One region of the Brevibacillus sp. BD137 genome, then DNA from elsewhere that is predicted to be linked to it. Evidence: riboswitches for the same ligand, from Rfam matches in the RefSeq annotation. Region 1 holds a riboswitch; the other holds the start of a gene.
The links. Region 1 has a riboswitch for S-adenosylmethionine ahead of ODZ53_RS24110 (homocysteine synthase). Riboswitches for the same ligand answer to the same signal wherever they lie in the genome.

Region 2: linked by a shared signal. The riboswitch ahead of ODZ53_RS19740 (sugar ABC transporter substrate-binding protein) and the one ahead of ODZ53_RS24110 (homocysteine synthase) in region 1 are both predicted to bind S-adenosylmethionine.

What each region holds. Positions count from the first base shown of each region.
Region 1 is NZ_JAOTNO010000014.1:70,960-77,180, reverse strand. Features, by position in the region: gene ODZ53_RS24120 (MFS transporter) at 1-454, opposite strand, end outside; gene ODZ53_RS24115 (ArsR/SmtB family transcription factor) at 451-1,500, opposite strand; gene ODZ53_RS24110 (homocysteine synthase) at 1,655-2,959, opposite strand; SAM riboswitch class I at 3,051-3,157, opposite strand; gene ODZ53_RS24105 (rhodanese-like domain-containing protein) at 3,469-3,780, shown strand; gene ODZ53_RS24100 (SCO family protein) at 3,861-4,487, shown strand; gene ODZ53_RS24095 (YqzG/YhdC family protein) at 4,484-4,822, opposite strand; gene ODZ53_RS24090 (hypothetical protein) at 4,925-5,695, shown strand; gene rnjA (ribonuclease J1) at 5,794-6,221, shown strand, end outside.
Region 2 is NZ_JAOTNO010000009.1:181,980-188,200, forward strand. Features, by position in the region: gene ODZ53_RS19730 (DUF421 domain-containing protein) at 1-553, shown strand, start outside; gene ODZ53_RS19735 (ATP-binding protein) at 600-1,853, opposite strand; SAM riboswitch class I at 2,056-2,175, shown strand; gene ODZ53_RS19740 (sugar ABC transporter substrate-binding protein) at 2,558-3,580, shown strand; gene ODZ53_RS19745 (sugar ABC transporter ATP-binding protein) at 3,674-5,164, shown strand; gene ODZ53_RS19750 (ABC transporter permease) at 5,166-6,164, shown strand.

The DNA of each region.
Region 1 (6,221 bases):
GGACACTATCCAAATAGGCATTGGCTTGGAGGAGCTGCTCTCTTTTGACCAGAGCAGGGAGGAGCGACTGGCTTGCTGGCACATACAGCGGTTGAACGAGACCGTTGATCAAGGCAGTGAAATACAGAGGCCAGAGCGATTCCGTCCCGGAAGTAATGACCGCAAAGGAAAAACAAAAGGCAGCCGCTCGCATCCATTGAGAAAAAAGCATGACACGCTTTTTATCGAATCGGTCGATGTACGGTCCGGCTACCAGCTGAATGGCGAGCGACGGCACGAAATACAGCAGCCACATCTGTCCGACCGCACCTTGTGAGCCTGTTGCCTGATAGATTAACCAGCTATTGGCGAGGGTACCGAGTGAGGCGCCTAGTTCTGAAATGAGCTGACCGAAAACAATCCAACGATAAGAACGCTGCTGCCAGACAGAGGCTTGTACAGCGGTTTGGTTCATGAGGTGCTCCTGTCCAGGAATTCATCCCACAACAGAGGAAGCTTGTCCAGCGTATAACGGCGGAGTCTGTAACGGGAGCCTGCTGATTCAACGAGATGGGCAGACCGCAGCATGGACAGATGATGGTGTACTGTCGATTTCGCCATAGAGAGTTGATCGGTTATCTCTTGCAGGCTCAGGTCCTTTTCCGCCAGCATTTTGACCATGCGCAGCCTGTGCTCATCTCCAAGTGCTTTTAAGGCTTGCACCAGTGATGGGGGTGGCTGATAAGGATCTACAGCATCGTGCAAATTTTCGTCGGCAACAGGGTAATAAAAAATTTTCGTTCCGACAGCATCGGCCTGTACGGTCCACGGGCGATAGATCGCTTGTGGGATCAGCAGTACACGTGTCACGGCAGGCTCTGGAAGGTAGCTCGATCCCGTCGCATACTCCACCAGGGCTTCTGAGGTTAGCTTTCCTAGCTTGTTTTGCTTTTGCGACCAATCCCGTTCTAGCATGCGAACGATTTCTTCCTCACGGGGCTTAATGTGAGTGGTATACCAGCCTTCCATCAACTGGAGAATATGACTCCGCAGCACTTCTCCATCAACGGAAGTAATATGTCCGATATACGATTCAAAAAAGAGGTGCGCACGGCACGCTTCCTGCAAAGCGGCGCAATCATCCTTGCTTCCTTGTGCAGCCTTCCGCCGTGCCTCCTGCCTATTTTCACCGAGGTAAGGGAGGGCTTCGTATCGGAGCTGTTCGATTGAGAGCTCTCTGACATACGAGAGAAAGGAATTTAGATCAGCGAATGGGCAAAGATCGAGTAGTTGCAAAAGCGTCTTCCACGTGTTGTGTTCCTTCGCATAGTCGACCTCTTGCCGTACAGAAGGTGAAAGCTCGTCCAACAGTTGACGCCAGTAGGCAGGAGGGTGCTCCATCGTGTGATGCAATTGGTCGTAGGTAGCGGCAGCGATTCCCAAGGCAGCTTCGAATAAAGGAGAATACGAGAGCTCGACCCGATAGGTTGTTCGTTCACTGCCAATGTTCAAAATCTTCATGTGATCATCCTTCCAGAATTTGTACATAATTATGTATTTTATAAAATACGAATTCTAAATTCAATATTTTTCGAACGAAATGACAAAAGGAAAAGAAGAATCACAAATCTCTATCCAAAGAGATCATGTGATTCTTCTTTCTGTAAAGATATGGTTAGCCGACCGTGGATAATTGCAACGCACGCTGTAGTGCTTGCTCCAGATCAGAGAGGATATCGTCGATGGCTTCTGTACCGACGGAGAGGCGAATAAGTCCCGGAGTCACTCCGGCTGCTGCCTGCTCCTCTTCTGTCATCTGCTGATGTGTTGTGCTCGCTGGATGAATGATAAGTGACTTGGAATCTCCGACATTTGCGAGATGGGAGAACAGCTTCACTGACTCGATTAGTGTTTTTCCTGCCTCAACGCCACCGCGAATGCCAAAGGTCAGGATCGCGCCGGCACCTTTTGGCAAATATTTTTGGGCCAATTCACGCTGGGAGTCTGACTCCAATCCCGGATAACTCACCCACTCTACGGCAGAGTGATTGGCGAGAAACTGGGCTACTGCCAAGGCGTTCTGGCTATGCCGCTCGATGCGCAGATGTAGAGTTTCTAATCCTTGCAGGAACAAGAAGGAGTTAATCGGAGCGACTGCTGCTCCGATATCGCGCTGGAGCTGGACACGTGCCTTGATAATATAGGCAAGCGGACCGACTGCTTCTGTATAGACGACGCCATGGTAGCTAGGGTCTGGTGTAGTCAGACCTGGGAATTTTCCGTTGTTCCAGTCGAATTTTCCTGAGTCTACGATGATACCGCCAATTGCTGTTCCGTGGCCGCCGATGAATTTGGTGGTGGAGTGCACGACGATATCGGCCCCGTGCTCAAAAGGACGGCACAAAATCGGAGTCGCAAAAGTGTTGTCCACGATCAAGGGCACACCATTCTCGTGAGCAATACGGGCGATCGCCTCGATATCAGCGACATCAATGCGCGGGTTGCCGATTGTCTCGCAAAACACGGCTTTTGTCTTTTCATTGATATAGGTCCGGAAATTTTCCGGATTGGATTGATCTGCAAAATGAACCTTGATACCGAGGCGGGGAAGAGTGTGGGCGAACAGGTTGTAGGTACCGCCGTAGAGGCTGCTGGAAGCGACAATCTCGTCACCCGCATGTGCAATATTTAAGATGGCGAATGTAATGGCAGCCTGCCCGGATGCGGTCGCGAGTGCACCAACACCACCTTCGAGCAGAGCAACACGCTTCTCGAATACATCTTGTGTGGGATTCATGATGCGTGTATAGATGTTCCCAAACTCTTTTAGGCCAAACAGGTTGGCTGCATGCTCCGTATCGCGGAAAACATAGGAGGTTGTCTGATAGATCGGAACAGCACGTGAGCCTGTTACAGGGTCAACCTCCTGCCCACCGTGTACCGCAAGTGTTTCTGGCTTCCATTGTTGTTGATCGGACATGTCCATCTCTCCTTTTACTATGGGGAATCAGCGAATAAAAAAACGGAGCATTCTCCTGAGAAGAAGAAGGCTCCGAGCATACACGGGCTTTTGTTCATCTCTCAGAATCACTGGATTCTGCAGGAATTGGCACCATGCAGCTAGTCTGCTGGTTGCCGGGCTTCGTAGGGCCTGTCCCTCCACCGCTCTTGATGAAAATAATTGTTGTCGTAATTGTATGAAAATAAATCCGTGCTGTCAATGTGGAATATACAGTTATCAGGGAGGTTTTTATGTATATATGAATGAAGGTGGCTTACTCATGCCATTAATTTGTAACGGTTTTGTCTCAAGCTGTTCACATCCCGTGTGGCTACTGCCGCAGCGAAATAGGAGATAATGGTAGAAAATAGGGAGCATCAATGCAGGGTGAAGCCAAGTGCTCCTCGCGTTAGAAAAGTAAAAAAGCGTGTGATATCATGGAGGTGGTTACAACTGATCTGATCGTACATATAGGAGGATAAATAGCGATGAGCCATGGAGTAAAGGAAATGACACCACAAGAGCTGTTGGAAAAGCTGGAAGCCAAAGAGGAACTGCAAGTCATTGATGTACGTGAAGTGGATGAGTGGAATGCAGGTCACATTAAAGAGGCAAAGCTGATCCCACTTGGCTTTTTGCCACATCGTATCGATGAGCTGGATAAGAACATTCCGATTGTGATGGTTTGCCGCAGTGGTGCCAGAAGCAATACAGCTACAGAGTATTTGAGTGCACAAGGGTATGACGTGGCGAATATGGTTGGCGGCATGCTCGCATGGCCAGGTGAAGTGGAACAATAAACGAGATAGAAACAGTGTGAATGCCTCCCGTGTGTAATCAGGAGGCATCACACATGGGACAAGCAGGGAGGAAGCAACCGATGAGTGAAGGAGCACAATTGCAGCAGGAATCTGCAATGAAGAAACATTGGTTTCCTGTGTTAGCTGGTATTATCATTTTAGCTATCGTCGGAGTATTTGGTTATAATTACATGACAAAAGAGAAGATCGAGGTATTGAAGCCGATCGCAGACTTCACCTTAGACAACAGTGACGGAACAACCTATACATTTCATTCAAGTGCTGGCAAGGTACGACTGGTAGAGTTTATGTTTACCAAGTGCCCGGATATTTGTCCGGCGACTACGTTCAACATGGCCAAGCTGCAAGATCAGTTGAAAGAAAAGGGACTGTTCGGAGACAAAGTGGAGTTTGTTTCCATTTCCTTTGACCCTGATAACGATACGCCGGAAGTCTTGCAGGACTATGCAGCCAAGTTCAAGGCAGATCAGAGTGGCTGGAAGTTCCTGCGTGGGGACGCTCAGGCTGTAGAGAAAGTAACGAAGGATTTTGGTCTGATGGTCATTAAGGAGCCAGATGGTTCTTATTCCCACACGGCTCGCATGTTCCTTGTGGATGGAGAGGGAAACATGCGTCGCGCGTACGGGATGGCAGCTAACATGGAACTGGAAGTCATGATGAAAGAGATGGTACAGCTCGCTGACTAGCGGGTCTCCTCATAGAAGATGTTTACGACCTCTTCTGTTTGATTCACGAATTCAATATGAACGAGTAACGCCCACCTGCGATTGCTTTCTTGAAGCAAGAGCTTAAACGTCTCTTCTGACGTGGTGGGCGTTTTTTGTTTTCGTCCGACATGCAGGTAGTCCACAATTTGAGCGTTTGGATATCGCTTCATCGTTTCCTGCATCGCGAGCCTGCCCCATTTTGCATAGGGAGGCTGGGCATAGGTAGGGAACGGCTGAAAGATGAGCAGGAAAAGGACGGTGGAGAGAAGGGGCATCATGTTCCGATAGCGAAATAGGCGACGAGCGGTTTGCACTTGCTATTCCCTCTCTTTTTCGAATGGTTTGCCATGTATTTTGAAGACTTTTCGGAATATCATTCGTAGAAAATAATGACAATGAAGTGCGGGAGGTTTTCGATGCATTACTTGCTCATTCCCTTATTTAACGTTCCTGTTTTGGTGGGGGTTCTTACGGCGATTTTTCAAAAGCCTCCTTTCTGGAAAAAATGGGGGCTGACGATTGCTTCAGCCGTATTGATTTACGGAGGCTGCTTTGCCGTGAATGTATATTGGCAAGTGAAGTATGGCATTCCGGTGTTACCTACGGAGTCTGATTTGGAGGTCTTTTTATACTTTTGTATCCTGTTAGTGTTTGTTTGTATTCTCCTGTATATTGGCTTTTTGATCACGATGAGAAAACAGTTTTGGAAGATGAACCTCGTTTTTCTATGCACAGCTTTTGGTTTGTTTAGTTTTTTTGCTGCTGCCTTTTTAGGGATGGGTCCCTTTTTGAAGAAAGCGGAGTACGTCATCGTCGTACAAAAAGCAAAAGACCAGTGGAAAGAGGCCAAGATGGACAACGAGAAGCCTATTGATCTCGCCCTCGTATACAGCAGACAAGAGTGTACCAAAAATTGTGTCGGGTATCCGTATTCAAGTCTCATCCTGGTACGAAATCAGTCGGACCAGCCGGTGGAGATCGATCTAAAGCTGCGATTGAAAAACAAAAGCGGCAACGTATTAAAAGAGGTCGAGGCCATACCGTTAAAGCTCGCTTCAGGAGAAATAACGGAGGTATGGACCGACGATTCTTATGCGAAGCACGATTTCTGGGCGAGAGCTAGTACCGTTACCGATGAACGAGTTGCCGATTTGGAGTATCAGTATTCGATTATTGACCGAAGATGAATGTGTGGAATAGACAAGACTGGGTGAAACGAACGTCTTACGTTGTGATATAATAAGAATGGCATGCTTGGTTCGGATTCCCATAATCATGCACGACGATGTTAGGAGGAAAGAGATTGAGCGACGTTAAGATTTTCGCGATGGGCGGCCTCGGCGAGATCGGAAAAAATATGTACTGCGTCGAGTATGAGGACGAAATCATCATCATTGACTGCGGGGTGAAATTCCCCGAGAATGAAATGTTTGGTATTGATCTGGTTATCCCGGATATTTCTTATCTGAAGGATAACCAGCACAAGATCAAAGCACTTTTGTTAACGCACGGACATGAGGATCACATTGGTGCGATTCCTTATATTTTACGGCAAATTAAGGTGCCGATCTACGGTGGTCGTCTGACCCTGGGCTTGGTCAAGGCGAAGCTGGAAGAGCACCGTTTGCAGAATGAAGTGAAGCTGATTCCGATTTCGGAAGATACGGAAATTCCTTTTGCGAAGCTGAAGGCGACATTCTTCCGGACGAACCA
Region 2 (6,221 bases), on a different contig from region 1:
AGAGCCAGATGTCCGGCATATTTCAATTGCAGTAGCGATTGTGACATTGGGGGTCTTGCAACGGGTCGTATCGCAGTTGTCCATTGTCTTTCGCTGGTTTGGCAGAATGGTAACATTTGAACCGACCGTCATTTTCCACAACGGGGCTTTTCACATCAAAAACTTGAAAAAAATCCGCTACTCGCTCGATAATGTCCTCCATATGCTTCGCGAAAAAGATATTTTTGACCTGGCAGAGATTGATTTGGCTATTATCGAGGCAAACGGTCGGTTGACTGTGCTCAAAAAAGTAGAACAGCAGGTCGTAACGAAACAAGACTTGGGCATCCACACTTCTTCAGCGGGAATGTCGCTGCCGGTCATTGTAGAAGGCAAGATTTATCCGGACGTGCTGTCATACCGGAAACGCGATGAGCAATGGCTTGCGCACGAATTGAAGAAAAAGGGGATCGCATCCGAACAAGTCTTTCTCGCGACGATCAATCGCCAAAATGAATTGCAGTTTTCCTTGAAAAACAAAAAAGAACCACAAGTACCCCCGTTGCATCATTAGCGATCGAATGGAAAAAGGCACAGTCCCTCTGCAAAATTGCATGAAGTCACTGTGCCTTATACGGGAGCATAATGGTGAACTTGGTTCCTACTCGTGGTTTACTTGATACATTGACCGTTCCGCCAATCGCATGAATGACATGATAGGAATACGTCAATCCAAGACCGGTCCCAGTTGTTTTCGTAGAAAAGTAAATCGTTCCGAGACGGCTAATCTGTCCTGCATCCATGCCGACGCCGTTATCCTTGATGACCAATAGGGCTTTGTTTCGCTCGATGAGCAAGTCCAGGGAGACTTTTCCGTCCGAAATATCCGAGCACGCCTCGATAGCATTTTTGATGAAATTCACCAACACTTGCTTGAACTCGTCTGGATTGGCCTTGATCGTCACAGGTCTCTCAAAATCTTGCAGCGTAAGCTCCACGTTATGCATATTGGCAAAGGGGAGCATCACCTCGCGGATGGCATGCAAATGCTCGCTAAGATTAATGATCTCATGTCGTTCCTTGAGCGGCTTGGAAATCGCAAGGTACTCGGTCAAAATGGCTTCTGTGCGTTGAACTTCATCGAGACTGATGCGAATGTATTGATCGACTTTTACTAAATTTTCCGGAGATTCCTGTATTAATTTCAAGAATCCTTTGACTGCTGTCAGCGGATTGCGAACCTCGTGTGCGAGCGATGCAGCAACATGGCTCATCGTCTGGATTTTTTCGTTTTGCGCGTGGCGGATAAACAGCTCCTTATCCGAAACGCATTTGCTGAAAAGCGACATTAATAACCAGAGGCCGAAAAAGTTTTGAATAGGAATCGCTATGGTGTAGTAAACGAGGTGTTGAGTTACATACGTGGGAAAAAAGTAATAAGTAGTCCCTAAAGCAACCGTAGAAAAAATCGCACTCGTCATAAAAAGATACAGTGTTTTCCGATAACTGGCTTTGTAGTGTCGATACAAAAAGAGTGACAACACAAAATTGACTGTAAGGATCAGCAAGGCAACCCATGTTCCTTCGCCACCAAGGTAGTACCGATAAACCAAGGATTCAATCAGAAGGAGCAAGGCAATCTCGATTCCGCCATAAACGAGTCCGAAAAATATGATGACATGTCGGATATCAAAAAACATGCCATTCGTGACACTCGGGGCGAAGGTCATCGCGAGAAACATGCAGGCTGAGCTGGTGATGGCAATAAAGGAACGGCTGTAGTTCCTCATTTTGTCACGGTAATAAATGTTGAAAAACACAAACGGGATAATGGCGAAAAACCATTGAAGAATAACTTCTTTTAATAGACTCATGTAGCATCCCCATCGCAAATATTTGCTAGGCTTGTATCAATCTACGATAATTCGACAAGACACAACAAAATCCCTCTTGATGTTACAGAAGAAACTGGAATATTTATCAAGAAAATTCTTTCGGTAAACCTAGTTGACAGATAGGTAATTGCCAGATTATATTCTGTATATACTTATACAAACGTTTTGAAAATAGAAACTACTCTTATCAAGAGAAGGCTGAGGGAATGGCCCTATGAAGCCCGGCAACCTAGCACGAGAGAATCCGTTCTTTCGAGCCAAGGTGCTAACTCCAACAGGTAGAATACCTGACAGATAAGAGGCGAGAATCTTGTCGATTTTTGTCCTCTTTCTCTGTGAAAGAGGATTTTTTGCGTAGCTGTCGTGGGGAAGAAGCGCATTTCCAGTCTACACTTCGGCCTCCGCCCCGCTGTGAGTGAAGACTGTCCGCTTCGGAAGAAATGTCGGGAGCGCTTCAAACGCAGAAGGTTCAGGAAGGATTTCATAAGTGAAGCTGAAATTCCCCGCCATTTATTCCGAAGCTGAGATGGGCTCCAGAGGCGCTTGGACTGGAAATGCGCTTCTTCTACGAAGTTTTATTCCTTTTTGAAAGTGAAATCAAAAGAAGCTTCAATCGATTGAGGGGAAACAAAAAAATTTCATCTTGTTATCTGTTTTAAAAAGAAAAAAGGGGGAAAATCTCAATGAAAAAGAAACTCGGTCTGATCACATCACTTGTTTTAGCAGCATCTGTTCTCGTGACGGCATGCGGCAGTGGGGCAACAACGGGAACCGGCAGCACAAACGGCGGTGCCTCGGGAGAGAAGGCAAAGAGAATCGCACTGATCATGCGCCAAAACGTAGGGACGTTCTCCGCTCAATATATCAATGGCGTGAAGACAGAGGTGGAGAAAAACGGCGGCGAGTTGACCGTATTCAACGCAGATACCGATCTGGCAAAAATGGCGTCCAACCTCGATGCGGCTGTGAACCAAAGGTTTGATGGCATTCTGATCGATCATGGTACGGCAGAAGCGTTGCAGCAGGGCACGCAAAAGGCCGTGGATAAAAAAATCCCGGTTGTCCTGTTTGATACAGACATCAACATTCCGGGTGTGCCAGTTGTGGCGCAGGATGACAACAAGTTGGCTGAGCTGAGCCTGGAGAAGCTGGCGGCAGATACAAACGGCAAAGGCAACATCGTAAAAGTTTGGGTAGCTGGCTTTGCGCCCATGGAAAAACGCCAAGTGACGTATGAAGCTTTCCAGAAGAAATACCCGGACTTGAAAGAAATTGCGGCATTCGGTTCTGCTACCAACAATACAGCACTCGATACACAAACGCAGATGGAAGCGATCTTGAAAAAGTATCCGAACAAAGGCGACATCACAGCGGTATGGGCGGCTTGGGATGAATTTGCCAAAGGGGCGACACGTGCCATCCAACAAGCAGGCCGTACGGAAATCAAAGTATACTCCATCGATTTGAGCGATGAGGATTTGCAAATGATCCAGGCAGAAAACTCTCCGTGGGCAGCGACGGCAGCGGTAGACCCATCCAATATCGGGCGCATTCATGCCCAAACCGTGTTCCAAAAAATCAAAGGCGAGCAAGTGCCAGACAACGTGAAGCTGAACCCAGTACTGGTGAAACAAGAAGACCTGCCGAAGGATAAAAAAGTAACGATGGGCGACCTGTCCCAATACGTACAAGAGTGGGGCAAGTAAGAACCAAAATGGCTTTTCCCGTTGAGCTGTATCCGTCAACGGGATTTTTCCTTATAGCGGTGGGAACACGCAGGTTAACAGGAGGTGTGAAAAATGTCCACATTGCAGATGAAAGGGATGGCGAAGCAGTTTTCTGGGGTTCCTGCCCTGCGATCCGTCGATTTTGAGGTGCGCGCAGGAGAGGTTCACGCACTGCTCGGAGCGAATGGTGCGGGAAAGAGTACCCTGATGAAAATTCTCACGGGAGCCTATCAGGCAGATGGCGGTACGATCACCATCGATGGACAGGCCGTGTCGATTCAATCTCCGCAGGACGCCAAAGCACAGGGCATTCAATGTGTATATCAGGAAGTGGACACCGCCTTGATCCCGAATTTGAGTGTCGCCGAAAACATATTGGCGGACCAGCTCGTCCAGGCGAAAACCAAGGGACTGATCAACTGGCAGAGCTTGTACAACGAAACGGAGCAGATTTTAAACAACTTCGGCTTTTCCATTCCGGTGAGGATGCTCGTCGAAGAATGTACGCTGTCGGAAAAGCAATTGATTTTGATTGCACGGGCGACCGTTCAAAAGGCAAAGTATGTCATTTTCGATGAACCGACAGCGCCGTTGAGCACGAAGGAGAGCGAGCGGCTGTTTCAAATTATTGCGCAGTTGAAAAAAGCTGGAGTCGGGATCATTTATATCTCCCATCGCCTGCCGGAAATCTTTGAAATCTGTGATCAGATCACCATCATGCGCGATGGACAGCATGTCGTAACCACAGAGACGGCGAAGACCAACATGGACGAAGTGATCGCGAACATGCTGGGCAAAAGCTTTGACGAGGAGTTCCCGAAGCTTGCAGTGCCGATTGGCGAAACGATTTTTGAGGCAGCAGGTGTGACTGGCGGCAAGGTACACGGAGTCGACTTGCAGGTTCGCGAGGGAGAAATCGTAGGTGTCGTCGGTCTAGTCGGGGCAGGGAAGACTGAGCTCGCCCGATTGCTCTTCGGTGCAGATGAGGAAAAGGCTGGAGCCATTCAATTGCATGGAAAACGTATCCAACTGCGCTCGCCAAAAGACGCCGTCGATGCCGGAATCGTACTCGTCCCGGAGGAGAGGCGCAAAGAAGGGATTTTCGTAGAAGAGTCCGTGCAGAACAACCTGTCTGTCTCCTCGTTGAAAAAGAAGTCCTGGCTCGGTTTTATCAAAAGAGGGGCGGAAGCGGCTAACGCAAAAGAGCTGGTGCAGCGCCTTGGTGTAAAAACAGCCGACATCAAGCAGCTGGTCGGTTTTCTCAGCGGCGGAAACCAGCAAAAAGTCGCGATCGGCAAATGGCTGGATACAAACGCTCACCTCCTTATGTTTGACGAGCCGACAAAAGGAGTGGATATCGGGGCGAAAAGCGATATTTACCGCCTGATTGGAAATCTTGCCGAGCAGAAAAAGGGCGTCCTGTATTTCTCCTGTGAGTTTCAGGAGGTCATCGGGATCGCAGACCGGATTCTCGTCATGTTCGAGGGCAAGATCGTGAAGGAATTGAGTCGCGGGGAAGCAACACAAGAGCTGATTATGTACTACGCAAGCGGAGGTGAGTAACGTGGCAAATAAAAAGTTTAGCTTGTTTGATTTTGTTTACAAATACGGAACGGCTGCAGTCATCGTCATTGTCATGTTGTTATTCAGTCTGACCAACCCGTATTTCTTCACGTACGACAACCTGACGGACATTCTTCGCTCCATCTCGATTGTGACATTTGTCGCGATAGGCGTTACGTTCTCGCTGATTGTCGGAGGCTTTGATTTGTCTGTAGGATCGACGGTTTCATTGACCACGGTCGTTTCTGCTTCGATGATGGTTTGGTACGAACAAGGAGTCTTCACGACTTTGGTTGTTCCGATTGTACTCAGCTTGCTCGTCGGGCTGGTCAACGCTTTCCTGGTCGTAAAAATCCGCATTCCTGATTTGCTGGCTACTCTGGCGATGCTCTACATCGTCAACGGCATTCATATGACGTATTCCCAAGGCTACTCGATCTACGCAAACATGCCGATGCAGGACGGCTCGCAGGCTCCAGGAAAATTCCAGGAATGGTTTCTGTGGCTGGGCCAAGGAGAAATTCTCTCCGTTCCTGTTCCGGTTATCCTGACGTTTTTACTTGTCGCGATTACGCATGTGTACTTGACCTATACGAGACAGGGGCGGATGCTGTACATGACAGGTGGTAATTTGGAAGCAGCTCGTCTGTCGGGGATTCCTGTGAATCGCTATCGTACCTTGGCTTATGTGCTTTCTGCTCTTTTTGCAGGCTTGGGTGGGATGCTCTTGGCAGCGCGGATCGGTACCGGGCAGGTGAGTAGCGGCGGCTCCATGCTGATGGATGCAGTAGCAGCTGCTTTTGTAGGCTTCTCCGTTTTTGGAGCAGGGAAGCCAAATGTGTTCGGTACATTTGTGGGAGCCATCCTGATCGGGGTGCTGCTCAACGGCATGACGATGCTCAATCTGCCGTATTACGCGTACGATATTATCAAGGGGACGGTTTTGGCGCTTGCACTGGCTGTGACCTATTATCAACTGCGGAGAAAACGAAACGCTTAGAATCGTAACGTTCTTCTCATCTTCCTATTATTCCCTTCTCTTTTTTGAAGCTTAGTA